One region of the Mesorhizobium sp. M1A.F.Ca.ET.072.01.1.1 genome, then DNA from elsewhere that is predicted to be linked to it. Evidence: predicted binding sites of a transcription regulator. Region 1 holds the regulator's gene; each other region holds the start of a gene.
The links. Region 1 encodes HrcA, which represses chaperone genes, less so after heat shock. Its sites were predicted from a motif close to GTTAGCACTCNCNNNNNGNGAGTGCTAAC; they were not measured.
Positions count from the first base shown of each region.

Region 2: the regulator HrcA is predicted to act here: its motif matches at 1,617-1,645, upstream of groES (co-chaperone GroES).
Region 3: the regulator HrcA is predicted to act here: its motif matches at 1,441-1,469, upstream of groES (co-chaperone GroES).

Region 1 is NZ_RZSF01000233.1:27-3,302, reverse strand. Features, by position in the region: gene EOA32_RS25950 (sorbosone dehydrogenase family protein) at 1-865, opposite strand, end outside; gene EOA32_RS25945 (hypothetical protein) at 976-1,173, opposite strand; gene hrcA (heat-inducible transcriptional repressor HrcA) at 1,205-2,287, opposite strand; gene rph (ribonuclease PH) at 2,465-3,181, shown strand.
Region 2 is NZ_RZSF01000195.1:2,896-6,171, reverse strand. Features, by position in the region: gene groL (chaperonin GroEL) at 1-1,105, opposite strand, end outside; gene groES (co-chaperone GroES) at 1,158-1,472, opposite strand; gene EOA32_RS23650 (Hsp20 family protein) at 1,821-2,297, shown strand; gene EOA32_RS23645 (Hsp20/alpha crystallin family protein) at 2,382-2,891, shown strand; gene EOA32_RS23640 (hypothetical protein) at 3,270-3,276, shown strand, end outside.
Region 3 is NZ_RZSF01000250.1:6,980-10,255, reverse strand. Features, by position in the region: partial or broken gene groL (chaperonin GroEL) at 1-1,015, opposite strand, end outside; gene groES (co-chaperone GroES) at 1,080-1,376, opposite strand; gene EOA32_RS26910 (hypothetical protein) at 1,609-2,670, opposite strand; gene EOA32_RS26905 (methyltransferase domain-containing protein) at 2,783-3,276, opposite strand, start outside.

The DNA.
Region 1 (3,276 bases):
GTTCGTTGACGACGCACCAGAGCGCGCCCGTGGCCGGCTGCACCGTCATGCCCGAGCAGTTGCGCAGGCCGGTGGCGACCATCCTGCGGTTCTTGCCGTCAGGATCGAAAGCGAGCACATCCGCTCGGCCTTCCTCCGCGCCCCAGGTAGCGCCGAGCGGTGCCGATCTCGCCCATTCTTCGACGCCGCCCTTCGGCCTCGCTCCCATGCCCTCCGCGGTATTCGAGCCCGAGCCGACCGAGAGATAGAGCGTTTTGCCGTCGGGCGAAAAGGCGATGTCGCGCGTCCAGTGATGGCTCGACGGGATGTCCGAGACGATCGTTTCGGGCTCGCCGGAAGCTTTGAGGTCGCCGTCGCGATAGGCAAAGCGGACGACGCTGTTGCTGTTGGCGACATAGACCCATTGCGGCTTGTCGCCCGGCGGATAGAAGGCGATGCCGTAGGGCCGGGTCAGGCCTTTGGCAAAGACCGACTTCTCGGCGGACTTGGCGCTGCCTTCGGCCAGTCGATAGACGCGGACCTGGTTCGCCCTGCTGTCGGCGACGAAGAGATCGCCGTTCGGCGCCGTGCGCACGACACGCGGGCTGCTGATGCCCGAAGCCACCAGCTCGGCCGAAAAGCCGGGTGGGAGGGCTGGCGTGGCATCCTCGGGGCGATCGGTGACACCGCCGCCGTTCGAGGCGGATTCGGCGACATTCGGCTTCGGGAGATCGTCGGGCCTGATGAGGCGCCGCACGCCGGGCCGGTCGGCCTTCCAGTCACCGAAGGCCTTTTTGCCGGTGAGCAAGGGCTGATCGGCCTGCTGCGCGACGGCGCCGGAGGCCAGGAACAAAGCGAGGGCGGCAAGGCCGGCAATGCGTATCATGCTGTTCTCCGTTATTCGCCAACGTGCATCAGCAACCAGACAGCGAATATCGGGCAGGCTTTCCAAAAGAGAAGCCGGGCATGCGGATTTTGACGGGAAACGCCGGCAGTTCAGCTCTCTTCGATATCCAGATCGTCGTCGAGCTGCTTTTCCAACGCGACCAGATCGGCCGGCAGCGGCAGGCCCATGGCGCGCATTTCCCTGAGCTTCTCGCGCAGTAGCTCCTGGATCTCGTGATCGTCTTCCGGCTGGTTCACCATCTCCTCGAGCAGCAGGCTGATCTGGGCCTTGAACGATTCCAGCGCCATTTCCACCCTCCTTGCGACGTTTCCCGCTCGCCTACCTCAACATGCGCGAAATCAACTGGGCCGTATAGTCGACCATCGGGACGATCCGGGCATAGTTCAATCGCGTCGGGCCGATGACGCCGAGCGCGCCGACGACGCGCGCATCCTTGTCGCGATAGGGCGCGACCACGAGCGACGAACCGGACAGCGAAAACAACTTGTTCTCCGAGCCGATGAAGATGCGCACGCCCGGACCTTCCTCGGCGAGGTCGAGGAGCTGCAGCAGTCCGTCCTGCGTTTCCAGATCCTCGAACAGATGGCGCAGCAATTCGAGATCGGCCTGGGCGGTGACGTTTTCCAGAAGATTGGCGCGGCCGCGCACGATGAGGCGCGCCGGCAGGCCGCTTTCGGCGCCGGCCCAGACGGCGAGGCCCTTCTCGACCAGTTCCTGCGACAGCGTGTCGAGAGCCGCCCTGGTCTCGTCCTTGATGCGCGCGATCTCGACCCGGGCCTCGGCCAGCGTGCGGCCGCGGATATGGGCGTTGAGGAAGTTCGAGGCCTCGTGCAGCTGCGAGACGGTGATACCGGCCGGCAGGTCGACAACGCGGTTCTCGACATCGCCGCTCTGCGACACCAGGACGGCGAGCGCCTTGGTGGGTTCCAACTGGATGAACTCGATGTGCTTCAGAGCCACCTCGTTCTTGGCGGCGAGCACCAGGCCGGCGCCGCGCGACATGCCGGAGAGCATCTGGCTGGCCTCGGTCAGCATATGCTCCAGCGTGGCGCCCGAGCCCGAGGCACGCACCTGCGCCTCGATGACGCGACGCTCGTCGTCCGACAGATCGCCGAGCTCCATGAAGGCATCGACGAAGAAGCGCAGGCCGGTCTGGGTCGGCAGGCGGCCGGCCGAGATGTGCGGCGCGTAGATCAGCCCCAGATGCTCGAGGTCGCTCATCACGTTGCGGATGGTGGCCGGTGACAGCGACGACGGCAGGATGCGCGACAGGCTGCGCGAGCCGACCGGCTCGCCGTCGCGCAGATAGGAATCGACAATCCGCCGGAAGATGTCGCGCGAGCGCATGTCGAGCGACTGAAGCACGGGCGGCTGCGATGCGGGATCGACTGCCTTGTTCATTCCAGCGAAAAACCTCCTATCGAAAGATATAGACTTAAGCCTCCCTGGCGCAACCCGGGCCATTTTCGCCGCCGTTTCCTTGGCGCCCCGTTTCCTTGGCGCCCTTTTCCTTTGCGCCATCCGCCGCATGCGTCTACAAGCCGCCGACGAATCCAAAACCATAGGAAAGAAGGCCGAATGCGCCCCTCCAAACGCCAGCCCGACGAAATGCGCGCCATCTCCTTCGAGCGCGGCGTCTCCAAGCATGCCGAAGGCTCGTGCCTGGTGAAGTTCGGCGACACGCATGTGCTGTGCACGGCGAGCCTGGAGGAAAAGGTGCCGGCCTGGATGCGCAATTCCGGCAAGGGCTGGGTTACGGCCGAATACGGCATGCTGCCGCGCTCGACGGGCGAGCGGATGCGCCGCGAGGCTTCCGCCGGCAAGCAGGGCGGCCGCACGCTGGAGATCCAGCGGCTGATCGGTCGTTCGTTGCGCGCCGTTGTCGACCTGCAGGCCCTGGGCGAACAGCAGATCACCGTCGACTGCGACGTCATCCAGGCCGACGGCGGCACCCGCACCGCCTCGATCACCGGCGGCTGGGTGGCGCTATACGATTGCCTGCGCTGGATGGAAGCGCGCCAGATGGCCAGCGTTTCCAAGGTGCTCAAGGACCATGTCGCGGCGATCTCCTGCGGCATCCATGACGGACAGCCGGTCATCGATCTCGATTATCTCGAGGATTCCTCGGCCGGCACCGACGCCAATTTCGTCATGACCGGCAAGGGCGGCATCGTCGAGATCCAGGGCACGGCGGAAGGCGAGCCCTTCTCCGAAGAGCAGTTTTCGGCACTGATGGGACTGGCCAAGAAGGGTATTTCTCGGCTGGTCAGCCTGCAGCAGATGGCGGTGGCGTAGGTTTTCGAATGCCGAGCCTAGGCACCCCCCTCTGGCCTGCCGGCCATCTCCCCCTCAAGGGGGGAGATCGGACCTCACCTCGGCCTTCGCCAATC
Region 2 (3,276 bases), on a different contig from region 1:
GACGCTCCTGCAGCTTCTCGCGATCGTAGTCCGAGGTGGTCTCCTCGATTTGCGCCTTGATCTGCGCGACGCGGCCCTGGATCTCCTCCTTCTTGCCGGCGCCATCGACGATCGTGGTGTTCTCCTTCTCGACCACCACTTTCTTGGTGCGGCCGAGCATCTCCAGCGTGACGTTCTCAAGCTTGATGCCGAGATCCTCGCTGATAGCGGTGCCGCCGGTGAGGATGGCGATGTCCTCCAGCATGGCCTTGCGGCGGTCGCCGAAGCCCGGAGCCTTGACGGCCGCAACCTTCAGGCCGCCGCGCAGCTTGTTGACCACCAGCGTCGCGAGCGCCTCGCCCTCGACATCCTCCGCGATGATGAGCAGGGGCTTCGCCGACTGAACCACCGCCTCCAGAACCGGCAGCAGCGCCTGCAGGTTGGAAAGCTTCTTCTCGTGGATCAGCACATAGGGCTCTTCGAGCTCGACGCGCATCTTATCCTGATTGGTGATGAAGTAAGGCGAGAGATAACCGCGATCGAACTGCATGCCTTCGACCACTTCCAGCTCGGTGTCGGCGGTCTTGGCTTCCTCGACGGTGATGACGCCCTCGTTGCCGACCTTCTGCATCGCCTCAGCAAGGAAACGGCCGATCTCGGCATCACCATTGGCGGAAATCGTGCCGACCTGGGCGATCTCGTCATTTCTGGTCACCTTGCGGGCGTTGGTCTTCAACTCCTGAACAATAGCCTCGACGGCTTTGTCGATGCCGCGCTTCAGATCCATGGGATTCATGCCGGCGGCAACGGCCTTGGCACCTTCCCTGACGATGGCCTGGGCGAGAACGGTCGCGGTGGTCGTGCCATCGCCGGCGATATCGCTAGTTTTCGAGGCGACCTCGCGCACCATCTGCGCGCCCATGTTCTCGAACTTGTCCTCGAGCTCGATCTCCTTGGCGACAGTGACGCCGTCCTTGGTGATGCGCGGAGCGCCGAACGACTTGTCGATGACGACATTGCGGCCCTTAGGGCCGAGGGTGACTTTCACCGCGTCGGCGAGAATATTGACGCCGCGCAACATGCGGTCGCGGGCGTCGGAATGGAATTTCACTTCCTTGGCAGCCATTGGAACACTCCTTCAGCAGGCAGCTTTCATTCACCGGATCGGGTGGGCCGGTTCAAGCCGCTTTTCCCAACGCCGATGTCTGCTCGACCACACCCATCACGTCGCTTTCCTTCATGATGAGCAGGTCTTCACCGTTGAGCTTGATCTCGGTGCCGGACCACTTGCCGAACAGGATGCGGTCGCCGACTTTGACGTCGAGGGGAATGAGCTTGCCGCTCTCGTCGCGCGCGCCGGAACCGACGGCGATGATCTCGCCTTCCTGCGGCTTCTCCTTCGCCGTGTCCGGGATGATGATGCCGCCGGCCGTCTTCTCCTCGGCCTCGACGCGGCGGACCAGAACGCGGTCATGCAATGGATGGAACTTCATATCGTTCTCCTTCGGGACAAACAGATTTTGAGAGGTTCCTCCACTCCGGACCGGAAGGACCGGAGCGGGGCTCGCGATCCTTTCGGCCTCGCGCATGTGGATGTGGTTTTGCACGCGCCGGTTTCAAGAGGCCGCAAGAAATTTTTTGGCACTCGCAACAGCCGAGTGCTAGCGCCGTGAAAACAAAGGTAAATTATGCAGCTTTGACGGGCGCGCCCCGGACCTCTTGACGGCAAAGGAATCAATTCCCAAATCGAGCCTGCCGGCGCCTGAAGTGGTCGGCAAGGTCAAGGAGCGCCGCTGCCTTGGCGCTCCTCGTATCTATGTTGCTCAATGGAGGATGTAGCTATGAGAACCAGTTTCGACTTTTCTCCCCTGTTCCGGTCGAGCATCGGCTTCGATCGAATGCTGAACGCGCTCGAGACCGCAAGCCGCATCGAAACCGCTGACAACTGGCCGCCCTACGATATCGCCAAGAGCGGCGAGGACGACTACCGCATCACCATGGCCCTGGCAGGCTTCAGCCAGGACGAACTGGCCATTACCCAGGAGCAGAACATGCTGATGGTTTCTGGCCAAAAGGCAGGCGAGGATAACGGCGAGTACCTGCATCGCGGCATTGCCGGCCGCGCATTCCAGCGTCGCTTCGAGCTTGCCGATCACGTCAAGGTCGTCGATGCGAGCCTCGTCAACGGCCTGCTGACAATCGACCTCAAACGCGAGATCCCGGAAGAAATGAAGCCGCGCCGGATCGAGATCACGGCGGACAAATCATCGCCAAAGGCCGCGACAAAGAAAATCGAGGCCGACAACAAGGCGGCCTGAGCCTTCTCGCCGCGCTTTGCGCCAAGCGCCGGGTGATGTTCCCGGCGCTTCCTTGTCTTCCGGATGAACAGAAAGGAGGAAAAAATGAGTGTTCGTGATCTGATTCCCTGGGGCCGAAACAATGGCAACCAGGTTCCAAGTGTCTTCCGCGACGGCGAACGCGATCCTTTCCTGTCGCTGCATCGCGAGGTGAATCGGCTGTTCGACGACGTCTTCCGGGGTTTCGGTTCCGGCTTGCCATCCCTAGGCGGCGTATCAGCCTTTGGTGCCGGCTGGCCGAGCGTTGAGATCTCCGACAACGAGAAGGAGATCAAGGTGGCGGCCGAAGTCCCGGGCCTGGACGAGAAGGACATCGAGGTGCTGCTTGATGATGGCGTGCTGACGCTGAAGGGTGAAAAGCGCTCCGAGACGGAGGACAAGGAGCGGCAGTTCTCCGAGCGCGTCTATGGCCGCTTCGAGCGTCGCATCCCGCTGGGCTACGAGATCGAAGAAGACAAGATCGATGCCCGCTTCAAGAACGGCGTGCTGACGGTAATGCTGCCCAAGACCGCGAAGGCGCAGTCGCAGGCCAAGCGTATCGAAATCAAGAGCTGATGTCTCAGTGCAGGGGTTGGACCGACCGGTCCGGCCCCTGCGGCATGACGGAACTCTCGTGGCTAGATGGAACGGCCAACGCTGGCGTGGGTGCTGGCTGGAGCGTGGAACGGCTCCCTTTCCAAACGAGTGATCCGCTCGCAGCGGGCGCAAGAGGCTCGCTTGCGGCTCGATGACGTGCGGCCGACGCAGGCCATTCTAACCGTTTACCGCGCTGAGCGCAGATGCCGCTGACGGAACACCGCGCAAGCCTCTGGAAATCCGCGATAACCTTAATTCCTTCCTTCTTTTGGTCAGGCTTCCCGTACGGAACGTTAAGGGCTAGATTAGCAATTCGTTAAGTAATACGGCGGGTGTGAGCGTAAGAGGTGTGCCGTTATGAATT
Region 3 (3,276 bases), on a different contig from region 1:
TCTTGCCGGCGCCGTCGACGATGGTGGTGTTCTCCTTGGAGATCGACACCTTCTTAGCGCGGCCGAGCATGTTGAGGCCGACATTCTCGAGCTTGATGCCGAGGTCTTCCGAGATGACCTGGCCACCGGTCAGGATAGCGATGTCTTCGAGCATGGCCTTGCGGCGGTCGCCGAAGCCCGGAGCCTTGACGGCGGCGATCTTCAGGCCGCCGCGCAGCTTGTTGACGACCAGCGTGGCCAGAGCCTCGCCTTCGACGTCTTCCGAGATGATGAGCAGCGGCTTCGAGGTCTGAACGACCGCTTCCAGGACCGGCAGCATGGCCTGCAGGTTGGAGAGCTTCTTCTCGTGCAGCAGGATGTAGGCGTCTTCCAGATCGGCGACCATCTTGTCGGCGTTGGTGACGAAGTAGGGCGAGAGATAGCCGCGGTCGAACTGCATGCCTTCGACGACTTCCAGCTCGGTCTCGGCGGTCTTGGCTTCCTCGACGGTGATGACGCCTTCGTTGCCGACCTTCTGCATCGCTTCCGCGATCATCTTGCCGACCGACTCGTCGCCATTGGCCGAGATCGTGCCGACCTGGGCGACTTCTTCCGAAGTCTTGATCTTCTTGGCGGCCTTGCCGAGAGCGGTGACGACTTCGGTGACGGCGAGGTCGATGCCGCGCTTCAGGTCCATCGGGTTCATGCCGGCGGCAACGGCCTTGTTGCCTTCCTGGACGATCGCCTGGGCGAGAACGGTCGCGGTGGTCGTGCCGTCGCCGGCGATGTCGTTGGTCTTCGAGGCGACCTCGCGAACCATCTGCGCGCCCATGTTCTCGAACTTGTCTTCGAGCTCGATCTCTTTGGCGACGGTGACGCCGTCCTTGGTGATGCGCGGAGCGCCGAACGACTTGTCGATGACGACATTGCGGCCCTTCGGACCGAGGGTGACCTTCACCGCGTCGGCGAGGATGTTGACGCCGCGCAGCATGCGCTCACGGGCGTCGCGGGAGAATTTTACGTCTTTTGCAGCCATAGTAAGCTCCTGACAGGGACTCGGACAGAGCCCGAAAATTCAGTTGATAGAGAGAGGCCGATGATCAGCCGATGATGCCCATGATGTCGGATTCCTTCATGATCAGAAGGTCTTCGCCATTGAGCTTGACTTCGGTGCCCGACCACTTGCCGAACAGGATGCGGTCGCCGGCCTTGACGTCCAGCGGCACGAGCTTGCCGCTTTCGTCGCGGGCGCCGGAGCCGACGGCGATGATCTCGCCTTCCTGCGGCTTCTCCTTCGCCGTATCCGGGATGATGATCCCGCCGGCGGTCTTGGATTCGGATTCGACCCGGCGAACGACCACGCGGTCATGAAGCGGGCGGAACTTGGACTTTGCCATGTTGTCTTCCTCGAATGAGAACGGTGAGAACTGTTCCTCCATCCGGCGAGGCCGCCGGATATAAGTTAGCACTCACCTAAGGCGAGTGCTAACGTGGCGCTGAGATAGGCTGATGGCATGCGAGAGTCAAGGCGCGCGGGGAGGGGCAATGCCGCGAAATTTTCTAATGTTGCCGCCCTTTTGAAAATCCAGCCCGCTTGCTGAACGCGGCCTCGTACTGTCAATCCGGAACTCAGTTTCCGAGGCGCAAGCCGATCTGGCGCGTTTCAAAATCAAGCAGCAGGCTGTTCTTCTCGAAATATCGGATGCCGACGATGTTAAATGGAAGACCAGGAATGAACTCTACTTCAGGCTTGTAGGTGGTTTTGAAATTCCAATCCTCCTGACCATCGGCTTTTACCAGGACCTTTGTACCGGTGTTCAATGACGAGTACGGCATCGACGCCTCGGTGGAAACCTGGATCGTTGAGTTGCCGGTGTCATAAAGAGTTGGCCGACACGTCGGCTCGGATCCCCACGAGATACAGGCCTTGATCGTGGGGAAATCGTATCGCCAATCGGCATGTTTCCAGCTCTGCACCCTGAAGTCTTTTTTTACATCTTTCGGCACGCCGATATGGAGCGCTTCGACCTGCGGACAGTTGCCGTCATTGTTCGTGCAGGCCTTCCAATTGGTGCCTACCGGAGTGAGGTAGTAGCCCTTGCGCAAGCCGGATCCAAAGTTCACATAAGCGAGGGGGGACTTGACGATCCGGTCTGGTCCGTTTCCGCCAACAGGAGCGATACCGAAAATGCCCTTGGGCCAAAGCGGGCCCCCAACGACTTCTCCGGTATTACGTCTGATTTGTTTGTAGCGGATCAGGAATGGGATTGAGGTGATGGTGGAGACCGGGGCGTCCGGCGAACCAAAAGCCACACGAGCATAGGCAACATTGCCGTACTCATCATAAGTTCCATACTTCATGACCGCCTGTTCGGTGGTCACCATTATCCCGTCTATCTGCTGGTCTTTTGTGATCTTTATTCCTGTGTCCGAACAGATTTCGGCCGGCAGCACCGATTGGCACTCAATCGTCATTCCGCTCGATCCCGTATCGAACAGCAGAGGCTGGTTCACTGCGCGATCGCCGACCGAAACGATATTCACATAGAGCATGCGAATATTCCCCGGCTTCCATGGATATTCCACTTTGATCAGGGGAACAGTCGCGGGAGGTTCATCGGCTTTGGCTGGAGAAGGCGGACAGAGCAAAGCGAACACCAGCATTGGCAAAATTGCCGCAAGTATCCTCATTCTCGCACCCTTATATTCCGCCGATCGATTTCAGTCTGACTGAGAATGCATTACTGCATCGCGTTCTGCAACTTGCACGCGCAAGCCCGGGGAAACTTGCTTTGCAGCGTTTTTAACGTCGGGGCGAACGCAGCACCAGCAGCGGACACCGCTCGGCGAGCCCGTAGCTTCCGGTCGAGGCCAATCGGACGTCTTTGAAGAAGATCTCGGCTTCCTCGATCAAGACGGCCGCCGGCGCAAAACTATAGACGGCGGACGAGTTCTGGTAGACGTCTATGGTTCCGATGACCGGTAGTTCCCATCCGGTTCGGGCCGACAGCTCCTCGCGGTCGGGAAACACCCTTTCGAAGTGTTCGAGGATGGCTTTGACCGGGATCGTGTAATCCGGCGCGTCGCCGATCGCGGTCATGGCCACGCGCCATTTGAGCTCATGGAAAGTCGAGACGCCGCCGCTTAGTGCCAGAGCGCGGACATCCTTCGGGTCGTCCGGCGTTGCGGGAGAGGCGTAAAGCCTGATGCCGGCGCGGCCGTCGGACTTGAGCGCGCGCGCGATCGACGCAAATAGGGTGCGCCTGAGGCCGGCGGCGCCGATGACCGAGAGACATC